DNA from 4 places in the Brevibacterium sp. FAM 24630 genome. Region 3 is predicted to be linked to each of the others. Evidence: riboswitches for the same ligand, from Rfam matches in the RefSeq annotation. Region 3 holds a riboswitch; each other region holds the start of a gene.
The links. A riboswitch is a leader RNA that binds a small molecule or an ion and turns the genes downstream of it on or off. The one in region 3 is predicted to bind thiamine pyrophosphate.
Positions count from the first base shown of each region.

Region 1: another riboswitch for thiamine pyrophosphate. It lies ahead of thiD (bifunctional hydroxymethylpyrimidine kinase/phosphomethylpyrimidine kinase); the one in region 3 lies ahead of thiC (phosphomethylpyrimidine synthase ThiC).
Region 2: another riboswitch for thiamine pyrophosphate. It lies ahead of thiM (hydroxyethylthiazole kinase); the one in region 3 lies ahead of thiC (phosphomethylpyrimidine synthase ThiC).
Region 4: another riboswitch for thiamine pyrophosphate. It lies ahead of thiO (glycine oxidase ThiO); the one in region 3 lies ahead of thiC (phosphomethylpyrimidine synthase ThiC).

Region 1 is NZ_JBNBZD010000010.1:30,967-35,254, forward strand. Features, by position in the region: gene ACPUD7_RS09360 (DMT family transporter) at 1-451, opposite strand, end outside; gene ACPUD7_RS09365 (LysR family transcriptional regulator) at 530-1,417, shown strand; TPP riboswitch at 1,604-1,695, shown strand; gene thiD (bifunctional hydroxymethylpyrimidine kinase/phosphomethylpyrimidine kinase) at 1,772-2,596, shown strand; gene ACPUD7_RS09375 (TenA family protein) at 2,593-3,255, shown strand; gene tenA (thiaminase II) at 3,252-3,911, shown strand; gene ACPUD7_RS09385 (ABC transporter ATP-binding protein) at 3,912-4,288, opposite strand, start outside.
Region 2 is NZ_JBNBZD010000010.1:37,486-41,773, reverse strand. Features, by position in the region: gene ACPUD7_RS09415 (ISL3 family transposase) at 1-973, opposite strand, end outside; gene ACPUD7_RS09410 (NUDIX hydrolase) at 1,646-2,089, opposite strand; TPP riboswitch at 2,080-2,178, opposite strand; TPP riboswitch at 2,615-2,710, shown strand; gene thiM (hydroxyethylthiazole kinase) at 2,799-3,623, shown strand; gene thiE (thiamine phosphate synthase) at 3,620-4,255, shown strand.
Region 3 is NZ_JBNBZD010000009.1:85,534-89,821, forward strand. Features, by position in the region: gene ACPUD7_RS08905 (M18 family aminopeptidase) at 1-1,205, shown strand, start outside; TPP riboswitch at 1,334-1,442, shown strand; gene thiC (phosphomethylpyrimidine synthase ThiC) at 1,438-3,264, shown strand; gene ACPUD7_RS08915 (amidohydrolase family protein) at 3,274-4,065, shown strand; gene ACPUD7_RS08920 (ABC-ATPase domain-containing protein) at 4,097-4,288, shown strand, end outside.
Region 4 is NZ_JBNBZD010000006.1:47,636-51,923, forward strand. Features, by position in the region: gene ACPUD7_RS06410 (alpha-hydroxy acid oxidase) at 1-959, opposite strand, end outside; gene ACPUD7_RS06415 (histone deacetylase) at 1,091-1,666, shown strand; gene ACPUD7_RS06420 (2-dehydropantoate 2-reductase) at 1,620-2,567, opposite strand; gene thiE (thiamine phosphate synthase) at 2,564-3,247, opposite strand; TPP riboswitch at 3,259-3,362, shown strand; gene thiO (glycine oxidase ThiO) at 3,352-4,288, shown strand, end outside.

The DNA.
Region 1 (4,288 bases), on a different contig from region 3:
CGGTGTCCCACAGGCCGCCGACGAGACTGATCCCCAGCAGCATCAGTGGCAGGGCCACGAGGAACTGCGTCGTGATCGGTTCTCGGTCGACGGCCAGCGCCAGCAGCGGGAGCACGATCACCTGGACGTTGATCAGGACGGTGCTGATCCCGGCACCGACCTGATAGATCGCGGCGGTCCAGGCGGCGTAGTCGACCCCGAGCGCGATCCCGGCCGCGGTCGCCCAACCGATGCCCCGCCACGACAGACCGCCACGCCGGTTACGTTCGGCACGCGCCAGGGGAACGAGAACGAGCACGGCGATCGCGCAGCGCAGCATGGCGGTCGTCGCGGCGTCCACACCGGCGAGCTTGACCAGGATCGCCGAGACCGACAGGCACAGCGCTCCGGCGAGCACGCCCGCCGACCCGACCGCGGAGATTGGGCTTCCAGCCTGGTGGGTGTTGATCACACCCCGACGTTATACATCGCACACCGGTAAGCACTACTTCTGATATCTACCAAGTAGTGGTAAGCATGACGTATGAGTGTGGAATGGAACCGACTGCGGGTACTGGATGCGGTCGCGCGGGCCGGATCGGTGACGCGGGCAGCCGCGCTGCTGCACATGACTGGCCCAGCCGTGTCGCAGCAGCTGCGGCGGATCGAGGCCGAAGCCGGCATCCGCGTGGTCATCCCCGATGGTCGCGGGGTGCGCCTGACGAGCGAGGGGCGCGTGCTGGCCGACTACGCCGGCCGCGTCGCCGAACTCATGACGCAGGCGGAGAAGGATCTGCACCACGGCGACGAACTGGTCGGTCGCATCTGCATCGGCGCGCTCGCCTCGATCATCCGCACCGCTCTCACCGCACGCCTCCCCGCGTTTCAGCGTTGCCACCCGCGCGTGGAGCTGCGCATCGAAGACGGCGAAACGACCGGGCACCTGGATCGCCTCATCGATGGTCGCCTCGACCTGGTGTTCGCCGAATCCTGGAGCCCGTCACCGCTCCGGCTGCCCTTCGGCGTCGCCTCCCGCCTGGTGGCCAGCGAACCCGTGTGGATCGCGCTGCCCGGAACCCACCCGCTGCGGGAGAACGCAGTGCTCGACCTCACGGACCTGGCCGATGAGGTCTGGGCCACCTGCGCGCGCGATTCTGACGGGCACCTGGCCCTCACCCAGCTGGCACGCGCGACCGGGATCGAACTCGATATCCGGCACTACGTCGCCGATCACTCCACCCAGCTCGCACTCGTGAACGCGGGCCTTGCCATCGCCTGCGTACCTGCCTCCGCACGCCAACCCGACGATGCCGGGATCGTCTACCGCCGGCTGAGCACCGAGATGCACCGCGACATCCTGCTCCTGACCAGCGACAAGACCCCGCCACGCCCAGTTGACACCCTCGTCGCACACCTCACGGCCACGTCGCACGAGTAGGCTTAAGCCGCAGAAACTAGCCGATCAAGACGCGACTACTTTTGCGCCCCCACGGCGTGCGTTACTCTGCGTAGCACCTCGTCAACGTAACGGTATTGACAGCCGTCGGTCACGGCGTTCGCACGTCTGAGCGGAGTAGTTCCGCGCCGCGTTCGCCCCTCGACGATGATTTTTGGCTATGGTGGATGTGTAGACACGGGGTGCCCGACGCGGGCTGAGATCACACCCGGGAACCTGATCGAGTTCGGACTCGCGGAGGGATGTCGATGAACGACGTTATGCAGGCACACTTGCGGGTGCTGGCGCGCACTCCCGTTTCCAGGCTCGACACGAGCGAGAGATGGAGACGGGACTTTGATTCCGAACGTATTGACCATCGCGGGCACTGACCCCACCGGGGGCGCGGGGATCCAAGCCGATCTGAAGGCTTTCTCCGCGCAGGGCGCTTACGGGATGAGCGTGATCACGGCCGTCGTTGCTCAGAATACACAGGGTGTGCAGGGCTTCGTCGCTCTGGAGCCGGGATTCGTTGCGGAACAGATCGCCGCGGTGTTCGAGGACGTGCGCGTAGACGCAGTGAAGATCGGGATGGTCGCCAACGCCGCTATCGCCGAGGCGATCGCCGAGAGTCTGGACCGCTACACGAAGTGCCCGGTGGTGCTCGACCCAGTGATGGTCGCCAAGAGCGGAGATCATCTCCTCGAGCAGGACGCCGTCGACACGATCCGCGAGCGACTGGTGCCGCGATCCACCGTGATCACCCCGAACCTCCCCGAGGCCTCGGTCCTGCTCGGACGCGACACCGAGATCGGCGACCTCGCAGGGATGCGGGCGGCGCTGGATGAGCTGCGTGGCCTCGGAGCCGGCTGGGTGCTGCTGAAGGGCGGTCACCTCGGCAGCGGCGAGAGCATCGACATCCTCACCGGTGCCGAGACCATCGAGCTGACCGCACCGCGCATCGACACCGTGAACAATCACGGCACCGGCTGCACCCTGTCGGCCGCGCTCGCCGCCCTCCTCCCGGGCCAGGCCGTGCCCGTGGCGGTGCAACACGCAAAGGAGTACCTCACCGAGGCGCTTCTCCGCGCCGGAGACCTGGAGGTCGGCTCCGGTCACGGCCCCGTCCACCACTTCCACGCCCTCTGGGGCGACGCACTTGACCGAGGAGGAGAACGATGACCGAGAGATTCACCGACGCGCTGCGCGATCAGAACCGAGACACCTGGGAGCGGGCGGTCTCGCACCGCTTCGTGCGCGAACTGTTCGACGGCAGCATCGACGACGCCGTGATGGCTGGCTACCTCGTGCAGGACTATCGCTTCCTCGACGGCTTCCTGGTACTGCTCGGCTCTGCGGTCGCGAGCGCCGACGCGCTCGAGCCGCGGCTGAGGCTGGCCCGCTTCATCGGCGAAGTCGCGGGCGACGAGAGCACCTACTTCCTGCGCGCCTTCGACGCGCTCGGCGTGACCGAAGAGCAGCGTGAGCTGATCCCCGACACGGAGGCGACCACCGCGTTCACGGCGCTGTTCCGCGAGGCGGCCGAGACCCGCGAGTACGCGGTGATTCTTGCGGTGCTGCTCGTCACTGAATGGCTGTACCTCGACTGGGCCACGAACGCGCCTGAAGCGCTGCCGGAGAGCTTCGTGCATGCCGACTGGATCACGCTCCACGACTACCCCGGGTTCCACGACCTCGTCGCCTTCCTCCGCGCCGAGCTCGACCGGGTCGGCCCCGCGCAGCAGGCGCTTGCCGAGGACTTCTTCGCGCGGGCCGTCGCGATCGAGCTGGAGTTCTTCGACGCCAGCTATACCCACCCGTTGGAAGGAGTAGCCCGATGACCCTCTTCGCAGACCTGAAGACCGCGATCGGCCCCGAGTGGCGGACCTACACCGAGCACGAGTTCGTACAGAAGCTCAGCGAGGGCACCCTGCCGCTGCCCGTGTTCCAGGACTACCTGGTGCAGGATTACCTGTTTCTCGTGCAGTTCGCCCGCGCGAACGCGTTGGCCGCGTACAAGAGTCGCAGCCTCGCCGACATCACAGACGCGAGCGGAGCGCTGCGCGCGATCCTGCACGAGACCGAGCTGCACTGTCGCCTCACCGCGAGGTGGGGCATCCCGGAAGACGAGCTCGATGCGGCGCCTGAGAAGCAGGCGACGGTCGCCTACACCCGCTACGTGCTGGACACCGGCATGTCGGGCGACCTGCTGGACCTGCACGTCGCACTCTCCCCTTGCACGATCGGTTACGGCGAGATCGGCGTCGCTCTCGATCCGGCGCGCCGGGCCCGCGAGGGTCACCCGTACGCGGAGTGGATCGCCGAGTACGCCGGTCCCGAGTTCCAGGGAGCCGCAACGGCTGCGATCCAACGCCTTGACGCGTTGACCGGCGGCGAGGTCACCGAACAGCGGTTCGAGGCGCTTGTGCAGGTGTTCCGCGCCGCCACCCGGCTGGAGGCCGATTTCTGGCAGCAGGCACTCGACTCCGCCGCCTGATCAGCTGCTCAGGGCTTCGAGCAGTGTGCGTTCGAGCCGCGCGAACTCGGGGTGAGCGATGGTCTCGATGCCACGCGGCCTGGGAAGTGCGACATCGATCACCATGCGCACGGAGGCTGGGCGTGGGGTGAGTACGACGACGCGGTCGGAGAGCAGGATCGCCTCGCGAACGTCGTGTGTGATGAGCAGGGCGGTCCAGTCGTGCTCGATCCAGACCTGCTGCAGCCAGGCCTGCAGCTCCTGCTTGGTGAGCGCATCGAGCGCACCGAAGGGTTCGTCGAGCAGCAGGGTCTGCTGTTGCTGCACCACGGTGCGCAGCAGCGCCGCGCGCTGCCGCATCCCGCCGGACAGTTCGAACGGCAGAGCATCCTCGAACC
Region 2 (4,288 bases), on a different contig from region 3:
AGGTCGCCTCGACCGCAGCGTGCGGGTGGTGGGTGAACAGGGCGCTGAGGCGTTCGCATTGCCGCTCGGTCAGCAGCTTGGTCCCGGTGTGGAGGGTGCGGCGGGACTTGTAGAGAGGGTCGTCTTTGCGGCCGCGACGCTTGTGGAGCTTCTGCTGGATCCGGCGTCGGCAGTCGTCCAGAGCGTCTCCGGCCAGGCGGACGACGTGGAAGGGATCCATGACTGCGACCGCTCCGGGGAGGACCTCGCTGGTGGCCGTCTTGAACCCTGTGAACCCATCCATCGCGACGACCTCGATGCAGTTCTTCCACGCCTCGGGGCGGGCCTCCAGCCAGGCCTTGAACGCCGCCTTGGAACGGCCCTCGACCATGTCCAGCAACTTCGCCGGCCCGGTCTTGTCCCTGGTGGGGGTGAGGTCGATGATCACGGTGACGTACTTGTCGCCGCGGCGGGTGTGGCGCCAGACGTGTTCGTCGACGCCGATCACGCGGACTCCGTCGAAGCGGGCCGGGTCATCGATCAGCAGCCGCTTCCCCTCGGCGAGAACGGCGTCGTTAGCGGTATGCCAGGCCACGCCCAGCCCGGCGGCGACCCGCGCGATCGAGAGGTGGTCGATGACCAGGGCTTCCAGCGCCCACCGGATCCCGCCTCGGGAGAGCTTCGCCCGCTCTGCGGCCGCCGCGGTGGTGTCTTCGCGCCAGTGGCATCCGCAATGGTCACACCGGTAGCGGCGAATCCGCACCAGCAACGTCGTGGGCCTGTGACCGAACGGCTCATGCGCCAGAGACCTGGTGATGGAGCCCCGCGAGGTCGACCGCGCTCCGCAGGCCCTGCACCACGGATCCTCCTCGGCGAGCCGGCACTCCAGCACCGCCCGCGCGGCAGTGAGCCTCTGGCCGACCACGACCAGGCCAAGCTCCTCGAGGCGGGCGAAGGTCGTCAGGTCGGGGTCATCGAAGGTAGCGTTGAGCATGTCGAGGTCTTCCAGATGGTGAGTGTCAGAACTTCCATCTTCGGGAGACCTCGACGTCTATCCCGGCACCGACGCGCCCACCCCGCGTTCCGCATCCACCCCCTCAGCTGCGAAGAGCCGTCAAAGGTAGCGTTGGGCATGTCGAGGTCTTCCAGATGGCGAGCGTCAGAACTTCCATCATCGGGAGACCTCGACGTCTATCCCCGCACCGACGCGCCCACCCCACACCCCGCGACTACCCCCTCAACTGCGAAGAGCCCGCAATGCATGCGGGATTCGAGGACTACCGAGCGACCTGGGAAGACCTCGATCACGATGAACACGACCATCAGGTGGGGTACCGGGTCACCGTTCCCACGTTGGCCCTTTGGGGAGATCACGGGCTCGCGGCCCAAGCTCCAGTGCTGAGTAAGTGGAGAGACTACGTCGAAGAAACCCGAGATAGCACGTCTCTCCTTGAAGGTGGCATCATCGAGAACTGCGGGCATTTCGTACCGGAAGAACGCCCTGAATCTCTCGCTATGCGACTGCGAGACTTCTGGGATCGTCACGAAACGATCAACTGACAGAACCCGCATTGTGTCGCACTGCATCTACCAGGAACCCCGTGCGGTTCCAAAAGTAGTTGTCCTCTTTCCGTCGTTCGGTATCATTCAAACGTATTGAGATAGTTCAAGAGCTTTGCGCGAGCCGGAAGGCAGTCTCGGCAACTTCGCGCACATCAAGACTGAGTGCAAGGTCTCCGTGTTCGAGGTCTTCGATTGAAAACCAGCGTGCTTCCAGCGCGTCATCAGCTGCCACGGGTACCCCGGTTCGCCAGTCGCACCGCACCGCGACGAGGACGAAGTGCTGGAGGAGGGTGCCGGAGTCGTCGTGATGGAAGGCATCGACAGCGGTGAACACCTCGCGTGCCTCACCGTGCACGCCGGTTTCCTCATGCAACTCGCGTAGGGCGGCTTGCTGAATTGTTTCGCCGGTTTCGATTTTCCCCCCAGGGAAGCCCCACCGCCCGACATCTGGCGGGTTCGCGCGACGCACCAGCAGCACGTCGCCGCCACGGATGACTGCTGCGATCGTCGCGACGATCGGACGGGACGGAGAGGTGGAAGCACTCACTTGGACATTCCTTCGCTAGTTCGAACTAGAGCAGGTTCGACGGGTGTGATCTCAGCCGCAGATCCCGTGCAGCACCCCGTGTCACGTCACACCAGTCTACCGAGGATTTGTGCTGCTCATCGGTCGCTGGCTCTTTGCGAGGGAACGTTTATCCGAGGTCTTGCGTTCACTCCCGCCGCTTTTTTCGTGTACTGACGGAGGTGCGGGTTCCGTGCAGCAGGAGTGGAGGGCGCCGATGCCGCCGGCCGATCTCACCCGGAGCCCCTCAGAGGCTGGTAGTCCTCAGCGTCTCCGTGCTCCTGCCGACCGCATGGTTTTGTACCAGGATGGGGCCGTGGTCGGCTGCCCGTGTTGGTATTTGATCTTTCTATATGGTCCCTGACACCGTGGGCTGCACCGATCTGGTTCAGTGTCGGCGAATCACCGTCGACAGCCCCCGCCAGGATCTGCCGTGCTCCTGACCATCGGCGGCCCTAGCGTTCCACGGGAGTGCTCCCAGTTGTGGCCGAATGCGTTAGGGTAGTGGGCAGTGACACGGGGTGCCGCACCCAGCGGCTGAGATCACACCCGTCGAACCTGCTCTAGTTCGTACTGGCGAAGGGAATGTCCGGATGACTTCAGCGCGTTCGAGATACCGATCCAGGTGTCCGCTTTCGGCGTGCCGTCATGGTGATCGACTTTCTTTCGCAGTGGAAGAAAGCGAGAGTTCATGTCTGTCTCATCATCCGCGGTTCTGCTCGGTGAGCTGAGGGCGCAGACCCCGTTGGTGCAGTGCATCACTAACTCGGTGGTCACGAACTTCACCGCGAACACCTTGCTGGCCATCGGCGCGGCACCGGCGATGGTCGACATCGTCGGCGAGGCCGGACCGTTCGCCCGTGTCGCCGGGGGCCTGTTGGTGAATCTGGGAACGCCGATCCCGGAGCAGCGTGCGGCGTCCGAGGAAGCGGTCGCCGTGGCGAACGATGCGGGCACGCCGTGGGTGCTCGATCCGGTCGCGATCGGGTCGCTGCCCATCCGGACAGCTCTCGCCGAGAAGCTCGCCGCCCAGCACCCGTTCGCGATCCGGGGCAACGCCTCCGAGATCCTCGCGCTCGCGGGGGCCGGAACGGGTGGCAAGGGCGTCGAAAGTGCGGATGAGACCGAGGCGGCCGCACCGATCGCGATGCGGTTGGCGAGAGACCTGCGCACAGTCGTGGCGGTGTCTGGGCCGGTGGATCTGGTCACCGACGGTGAGCGCATCCTCCGGGTTTCAAACGGCGATCTGCTGCTGACGAAGATCACCGGCGGTGGGTGCGCGCTGGGTGCGCTGATCGCGGCATTCGCTGCCATCCGTGGTGAGTTCTCACCGGTCGAGGCGGTGGCTGCTGCGCATGTCGTGTACGGGATCGCCGCTGAGCGGGCCGCTGCAGAGACGGCGGGGCCCGGGTCGTTCGCTGCCCGTCTGCTCGACGCGCTGTACGCGATCAGCGCAGCGGAGGTGAGCGCGTCGGAGCAGGTGCGCGCCGAGACGGCGCCGGGCGGTGGGGCGTGAACCTCGGCATCTACCTGGTGACCGATCGTGCGCTCTGCGGTGAACGGGGCGTGGCGGAGACCGTGCGGGCAGCCGTCGATGGCGGGGTGCGCACCGTACAGCTGCGCGACAAGCATGCCGGCTTCGATGCACATCTGCGTGAGCTCGAACGTCTGGCGGAAGCGATCCAGGGCCGCGCGCTGCTGCTGGTCAACGACCGGCTCGATGTCGCGATAGCAGCGAGAGAACGCGGCATCCCGGTCGACGGGGTGCATCTTGGGCAGGGTGACCCCGCCGTGCGATCGGCGCGCGACGAGTTCGGCCCCGATGCCGTGATCGGCCTGACAGCGAACAGTGACGAGCACCTCGCAGCGGTGACGCATTTACCCGAAGGCACTGTGGACTACCTCGGCATCGGCGTGATCCGCCCCACGGCCACCAAGCCGGACCATCCTCCGGCGCTGGGGTTCGACGGCTTTCGACGCCTGGCGGCCGCGGCGTCGGTGCCCTCGGTCGCGATCGGCGGCATCGGTATAGACGATATCGCCCGGCTGCGCGACGACGGCGCCGCAGGGGCTGCCATCGTCTCCGCGATCTGCGCCGCCGAAGACCCCAAGGCGACCGCGCGCCGATTCGTGCGGGCCTGGGGCTGAGCACGAACCGCCCCTGATTCCCAAACCTCATTC
Region 3 (4,288 bases):
CCGCAGCCGCCCGTTTGGAGCAGGCCGGTTTCTCCCGCCTCGATGAGGCGAGCGCATGGGCGTTGACGCCCGGATCCGGCCATTTCGTCGTCCGCGACGGTGCGATCATCGCGTGGATGAATCCCACGACCACCGCCGAGGCAGTCCCCGGGTTCCGCGTGTTCGGATCCCACACGGATTCCCCGGCCTTCAAACTCAAACCCGGGGACGAATACACCGCCGAGGGCATGCGCCAGGTCGGAGTGGAGATCTACGGCGGTCCGCTGCTGAATTCCTGGCTCGACCGGGAACTCGCGTTCGCCGGTCGCCTCAGCCTCGCCGACGGCCGGGTCGTGCTCGCCCGCACCGGTCCGATCGCGCGCATTCCGCAGCTGGCAATCCACCTCGACCGGCAGGTCAATGACGGTCTGGCCTTGGACAAGCAGCGTCACACCGCTCCCGTGATCGGCTTGGCCGATCTCGCCGAGGCCGACGTCATCGAACTGCTCGCCGCTTCCGCCGAGGTCGATCCCGAGGCGGTGGTCGGTCACGACGTGTACACCGTCCCCACCCAGGAGCCGGCGCTTTTCGGTGCACGTGAGGAGTTCTTCGCCTCGCCGAGGTTGGACAACCTTCTGTCCGTCCATGCCGGGGTCACTGCACTGACGAGTCTCGACGCCGACTCGGTCGAAGGCATTGCGCTCTTCGCCGCCTTCGACCACGAGGAGATCGGGTCGAACTCACGCTCCGGTGCGTGCGGACCGTTCCTCGCCGATGTCACCGAACGCATCATCGCCTCTCTGCTGCCGGACTCGACGCGCAGCGACTATCTGGCGTCGCTGGCGGCATCGGTGTGCGTGTCATCGGACGCCGGGCATGCCGCTCACCCGAACTATCCGGAACGCCATGATCCGCATGTGCGTCCCCGCCTCGGCGGCGGTCCGCTGCTCAAACTCAACGCTCAGCAGCGGTACGCCACGGATGCTGTGGGCACCGCAGTGTGGTCGCGGGCGTGCACGGCCGCCGGCGTCGACTACCAAGACTTCGTGTCGAACAATGCGATGCCGTGCGGGTCGACAATCGGTCCGCTCACGGCGACACGCCTGGGCATGACGACCGTCGACGTGGGCCCGGCCCTGTATTCGATGCATTCGGCCCGCGAAATGGTCGCGGTCGCCGATGTCGTCGCCCTCGGCAGAGCCGCGACGACGTTCCTCCAAGGCTGATGCTCCTGCAGAACTGATGCGGCAGCGTCGTTTCGCTGGAGCTGTTGTCCTCCGTGGAGGCACCCTCCGTGGAAGCACCCCCGCCTCGGCGGGGTTTGTCCTCACCGCTGTCGACGTGATACGAATTGCACGACCCCACGGGAGCCCTGCAGAAGGGCTGAGATCGGACTGGATCGTCCGAGACCGTAGAACCTGATCCGGTTGATACCGGCGTAGGAAGCGAGGACTGCAGATGACTGCGTTCACCCCTGAAACACCTGTCCCTGCCACGGCTTCGGCCACCGTGCCCAATGCGAAGAACTCCACGAACGATTTCACGATCGAGCAGTATCCGACGCATTCTCCGGCGTGGCTCGAGGATGCCGAGCACGACATCCGCGTTCCCGTCACCCGCATCGAACTCGAGGACTCCGACGGACGGACCAACGCTCCCGTCCACGTCTACCGCACCGTCGGCCCTGGCAGCGTCCCCGAGGAAGGACTGCCGGCACTGCGGTTCCCCTGGATCGAGGGCCGCCTCGACACCGAAACCTACGCCGCCCGCGGACACCGCATCGCCGATGACGGTCGCGCTGCCGTGCGCCGCGGAGCGCCCTCACAGCAGTGGAGGGGTCGCAAACCGGTCCCACTCCGGGCCAAGCCCGGCCGGACCGTGACCCAGATGCACTACGCCCGGGAAGGCATCATCACCCCGGAGATGCGCTTCGTCGCCCTGCGCGAGCAGTGCGATGTCGAGCTCGTCCGCTCGGAGCTCGCCGCCGGCCGCGCGATCATCCCGAACAACATCAACCATCCCGAGTCCGAACCGATGATCATCGGCAAGGCCTTCCTTGTGAAAATCAACGCGAACATCGGCAATTCCGCGGTCACCAGCTCCATCGCCGAGGAGGTGCAGAAGCTGCGATGGGCCGCGAAGTGGGGTGCCGACACCCTCATGGACCTCTCGACCGGAAACGACATCCACACCACCCGAGAGTGGATCATCCGCAACTCCCCCATCCCCATCGGCACCGTCCCGATCTACCAGGCCCTGGAGAAGGTCGACGGCGAGGCGAACGCTCTGACCTGGGAGATCTATCGGGACACCGTCATTGAGCAGTGCGAGCAGGGCGTGGACTACATGACCGTCCATGCCGGCGTGCTGCTGCGCTACGTGCCGCTCACGGCCAACAGGGTCACCGGGATGGTCTCCCGCGGAGGCTCCATCATGGCTGGCTGGTGCTTAGCCCACCATGAGGAGAACTTCCTCTACACCCACTTCGACGAACTCTGCGAGATCTTCGCCCGCTACGACGTCGCGTTCTCACTCGGCGACGGGCTGCGGCCGGGCTCGATCGCCGATGCCAACGACGCCGCCCAGTTCGCCGAGCTCGACACCCTCGCCGAACTCACCGAACGCGCGTGGGCCCACGACGTCCAGGTCATGGTCGAAGGCCCTGGGCACATTCCGCTCCACCTGGTGCGCGAGAACGTCGAACGCCAGCAGAAGCTCTGCCACGGCGCCCCCTTCTACACCTTGGGTCCGCTCGTGACTGACATCGCACCCGGCTACGATCACATCACTTCGGCGATCGGGGCGACCGAAATCGCCCGCTACGGCACGGCGATGCTCTGCTACGTCACCCCGAAGGAGCACCTCGGCCTGCCCGACCGCGACGACGTCAAGACCGGGGTCATCACCTACAAGATCGCCGCTCACGCCGCCGATGTTGCGAAGGGCCACCCAGGCGCGACTGCCAGAGACGATGCACTGTCGAAGGCACGGTTCGAGTTCCGGTGGCGCGATCAGTTCGCCCTCGGCCTCGATCCGGAGACCGCCGAGGCGTTCCACGACGAGACGCTGCCGGCGGAACCGGCGAAGACGGCCCACTTCTGTTCGATGTGCGGGCCGAAGTTCTGCTCGATGCGCATCTCCCAGGACATCCGTGACACCTACGGCAGTGCCGAGGCGCAGGCCGCGCTGGCAGGCATGCAGGAGAAGAGCCGCGAGTTCCTCGCTGCGGGCGGCACGGTGTATCTTCCCGAGCCGACTGTCGGCCCCCATGCGCGGGTTCGGTAGGTTGGTTTCATGGGAGAGCTTCAGCGTGCTTTCGACGCGCACCTGCATATCATCGACCGGGATCATCCGCTGATCGAGAACAACGGCTATCTGCCGGACCCGTTCACTGTCGCCGACTACCGATCCCGCCTGCAGAGCCTGGCGGAGGTCGGAGTCGAGGTCGCCGGCGGTGCTGTGGTCTCCGGTTCGTTCCAGGGCTTCGATCAGGGGTATCTCCTCGCCGCGCTGCGCGAACTCGGCCCGAACTATGTCGGCGTCACCCAGCTGCCGGCTGAGACCAGCGACGATCAGATCCGTGCCCTCGACGTCGCCGGCGTCAGGGCGCTGCGCTTCAACATCGCCCGTGGCGGTTCCACCGCTCTCGAGGCTCTCGACACCTTCGCCCGCCGGGTCTTCGACCTCGTCGGCTGGCATGCGGAGCTCTACATCGACGCACGCACCATCGATGCCGAGCTCGCCTCCCGCATCGCCTCCCTGCCGGCTGTGAGCATCGACCACCTCGGCATGCACGCCGAGGGTCTGCCCACTCTGCTGCGCCTCGTCGAGGCCGGGGTGAAGGTCAAGGCCACCGGTTTCGGGCGGGTGGAGCTCGATCCCGCCGAGGTTGTCCGCCGCATCGTCGACACGGACCCGGGCGCACTGATGGTGGGCACGGACCTGCCGTCGACCCGTGCCCGCAGACCCTTCGCCGCTGCCGACTTCGCGCTCATCCGCGAAGTCCTCACTGCCTCCGAGTCCGATGCCGTGTTCTGGTCCAATGCGGCGCAGTTCTACGGCATCGGACCCGAAGGGGGCGAGTAAGCAGTCATCTCCAACCAGTAGCATGTGTCCAATGAGTTCACGTCAGTCGAATCTCGCATCCACTCTGCACAGCCTCGACGGTCGCAGCTACGGCAATCTCAAGCAGATCCGCGGCCGCTACAGCTTCGGACCGGTGACGCTCTTCATCGACCGCATCCAGGCCGATCCCTTCGCGTCACCGTCGAAGGTCCGCGTCCGAGTCGACCGGGCCGATGCCAAGCTC
Region 4 (4,288 bases), on a different contig from region 3:
GCCGCACGCACCTCTGCCAGCGCGGTCAGGGAGTCGGGAGCGCGATCGAGCTGGCGCCCTCCGTGGTTGGACACGACCAGGCCGTCGGCACCGATGGACCGGGCCCTGCTGGCATCCTCGGCGGTGAGGACGCCTTTGACGAAGAGTCGGCCCTTCCACTGCTCGCGGATCCACCTGAGGTCATCGAGATCAAGCGTCGGATCGAACATCGTCCGCGTCAACTCGGCCAAGGACTGCGAAGAGCTCGACAAGGAGGCATACTTCGGCGGTTCGGTCGTGAGGAAGTTGAACCACCAACCGGGTCGGTAGGAGGCGTCCAGAATCGTTTTGAAGGTCAGCTTCGGCGGAATCGAGAGTCCGTTGCGGTTATCGCGCAGACGCAGTCCCGTGATCGGAGTGTCGACGGTCACGAGCAGGGTCTCATATCCGCTGGCCTGGGCGCGCTGAAGCAGGTCGAGGCTGCGTTCGCGGTCCTTCCACAGATAGAGCTGGAACCACCGCGTCGATCCCGGTGCCGCCTGCGCGACCTCCTCGATCGACCGCGTGCCCATCGTTGAGAGGGAGAAGGGAATGTCGGCCTTCGCCGCGGCGCGAACTCCCCCGATCTCCCCCTCGGAATGCATCATCCGCGTGTAGCCGGTCGGGGCGATGCCGAATGGCAGCGCAGTGTCCTGACCGGCGATCGTCGTCGATGTGTTCGGAACGTCGACTCCATGCAGAATCCGCGGGAGGAGTTCGACGTCGGCGAAGACCTGGCGATTCTTGCGCAGCGTGTGCTCGTCGAGCGCACCTCCGTCGACGTAGTCGAAGGGCGCCGTCGGCGTCACCCGTTTCGCGATGCGGCGAAGGTCCCAGATATCGGCGGCGGATTCGAGTCTGGCCGCGACGCGATCGAACCGGGGCGGCTCGAACTGCAGCAGCGGGGCAAGCTCTCTGATGTCGGGGAATCGACGCTTCATCTCTCTCCTAGCTCACGATCGCGGAACCGCCAGTCTAGGCACGGAGTCTCGGCTCCGGCCGGGCCGACCGCGATGCGAACCGCGCCGCCCGGTTCCACGCGTTGCGGGGCGGAGATGGCATCATGGAGGTGATGTCTCAAACGCATGTGTGGTACGTCAGCTACGGTTCGAACATGGCTCGTGATCGGCTCGCCTGCTATCTGCAGGGCGGGCGACCACCCGGAGCCCAGGTCACCTATCCGGGAGCACGGGACACGACTCTGCCCCGTGCCGAGGCCGGAATCGAACTGCCTGGCACGATCTACTTCGCCGGAGCTTCGAGAGTCTGGGGCGGCGGAATGGCCTTCTATGACCATCACGTGCCCGGCCCCACCCCGGCCAAGGCCTATCTCATCACCGCCGCACAGTTCGCCGATGTCGCATCCCAAGAGATGAATCGGCCCCCGGCCGCCGATTCCCCGCTGGAGCGCCTCGTGTTCGACCTGCCCGCCGGTACCTCGCATTCGGTCGGCCCCGGCGGATATGAGACTCTCATCGTCCTCGACACGCTCGACGACGTTCCGATGGTCACATTCACTGCTTCGCATGGTTCGGCTGACATCGAGCACACTCAGCCCAGCGAACCCTATCTGGCGATGCTGCACACGGGAGCGGCCGAGGTCAGTGCTGCTTCCGGGCTGCACCTGCACGCAGCTGCACAAGCGTAAGGTCGAGCAGCGGGGTCCGGACTCCCAGCCCGGCGGCCTTCGTAGCCAGATCGCCGAGGATGTGCTCGGCTTCGCTGTCCAGACCCGCAGTGACGTCCCGGTAGAGGGATGAGGTGAACGCCGACCCCTCCTCGGTGAGCATCTTCACCGTCACGGCGTGCGACTTCTCCGACACCGGGTGCCCGGCGGCGTTCGCCACGGCTTCGATCTCGTCGATGATCTGCAGCACCTGATCACGTCCGCCGGCGCTCATGATCGCGCCCACCGGGGCCCGGAAGAGGCAGGTGACGACGCCGGCGGCAGCGATGAAAGCCCATTTCTCCCACAGCCCGTCGATGATGCCGTCGATGACCTGCAGCCGGTACCCGGGCACGTCGAGAGCCGCGGTGATCGGGGCGGGCACCGCCGTCCCGTCGAGGTCGCCGATCGTCATCACGGACAGGTCGGTGAGCTGATGGACCGCATCGTCCTTGATCGTGCCCACGATCTTGACGAGCCCGCCGAGCACCTGCCCCGGGTAGTCCTCCGCCAGCCGATCGATCTGCGCCATGCCGTTGAGGAAGGGGATGATCTTCGTCTCCGGACCGACGGCAGGGCGGATGTCGGTGAGCACCGAGTCGAGTCCATTGGCTTTGACCGCGATGATGACGAGGTCGAACGCACGCGGAGCCTCGTGGAGTTCGGCCGCGGTGAGCACATTCACGGAATTCGTCCGGTCTGCGTCGGGTGAGACGAAGCGCAGTCCGGCGGCGCGGATCCGCTCCGCCTTGGCCTCGCGGAGGAGGAAGGTGACGTCGCGGCCGGCCTCGAGCAGGTAGGACCCGAAAGCCCCACCGGTGGCTCCGGCCCCGGCGATGAGGATCGCGGGTCCGTCGGGTCGGGCATTCGTCGTCTCGGTCATTCCAGCGCCTCCTTGAGTTCCCGTGCGGCCGCAGCGGGGTCCTCTGCCGAGGTTATCGCACGCACGACCACCGCCCGGTTCGCGCCCGCTTGCCGGATCGCCGTCAGCCGCGGTCCTGCCGCAATCCCGCCGATGGCGAACCAGGGTGTGCTCACCGAGGCGGCCACCTCGGTGAGCAGAGACCTGCCCACGGCCGGTCGGCCGGGTTTCGTCGGCGTCTCCCACACCGGTCCGACGCAGAAGTAGTCGACCTCCGGATCCGCCTCGGCGGCGAGCGCCTGGTCCAGGGAATGGGTGGAGCGGCCGAGGATGACGTCGGGGCCGAGGACGGTGCGGGCCTGGGCGCTGGTGAGGTCGCCCTGTCCGACATGGAAGACGTCAGCTCCGGTGAGGAGTGCGACATCGGCACGGTCATTGACAGAGAAGAGTTTTCCGTGTTCGGCGGCGATGTCGCGCAGCACTTCGAGGGCGGCGATCTCGGCTTTGGCCTCAAGGGTCTTGTCGCGAAGTTGGATGATGTCGACTCCCCCGGCATAGGCGGCCCGAAGGAAGTCGGGCAGATCCCCTTCGTCGCCTCTGGCATCGGTGCACAGGTAGAGCGTGGAATCTGCCAACTGGGCTTCCCGTCGGGCCCGCAGTGTTCCGGGCCTTTCGGTGCGCGGTGGAATATCTGTGGTCATGGTCATAGAGTAGAGGAGTTCGCGGGAGCCTCCCAACGAGGCTGAGAGGGCGTAAGAGCCGACCGTCAGACCTGATGCGGGTTATGCCGCCGGAGGGAGAATCCATGCACGTCATCGTCGTCGGCGCCGGAATCATCGGCCTGGCCACGGCTTGGCATCTGCGCCGCCTCGGTGCAGTCGTCACCATCATCGATCCCACCCCCGCCCAGGGAGCCTCCCATGCCGCGGCGGGGATGATCGCCCCGGCCGCCGAAGTGGTGTGGGGTCAGACTCCCCTGTATCCGCTGATGCGATCATCCGGTGAGTTGTACCCCGGGTTCACTGCCGAGGTGGCGAGCGCAACGGGAGCCGAGCTGGGGCTCAATTCCACCGGGACTCTCGTGTGCGCCGGCGACCGGGCCGATCTGCAGACCCTGCGGGAACTGCGCGGGGCCCAGTCAGCAGCCGGGTTCACCACCGAACTCATCTCCGGGTCGAAGGCCCGGGCGGTCGAGCCCTCTCTGGCCCCCTCGATCATCGGCGCCGTGGACATCCCCGACGACTGGTCGGTCGATCCCCGGCGACTGAGCGCGGCGCTGCTGTCGATGACCACGGAGACGCTTGTCCGAGAAACAGTCACCGAGGTGGTTCGCCGTGGCGAGACGACCATCGGAGTCAGACTGGCCGACGGGCGCAGTCTCGAGGCCGACCAGGTGGTGCTGAGCACCGGCAGCGCATCGATCACCGGTGCTCCGGTCCTGCCCGTGCGACAGGTGTGGGGTGATGTGCTCCGGTTACGGACCCAGGCCGAGCACACTCCCCTGCTCACTCGCACCATCCGTGGTTTGGTCAACGGTCGGGCCGTCTACCTCGTTCCGCGTCCGGACGGTGAGATCGTGCTCGGGGCCAGTTCCCGTGAGGACGGTCGATCCGCCACATCTGCCGGGGCTGTGCACCGTCTGCTCCAGGACGGTCAGCGCCTCGTCCCCGGCATCCTCGACTGTGACATCACCGAGGTCACGACTCGGGCCCGCCCCGGCTCCCCCGACGATCTGCCGTTCA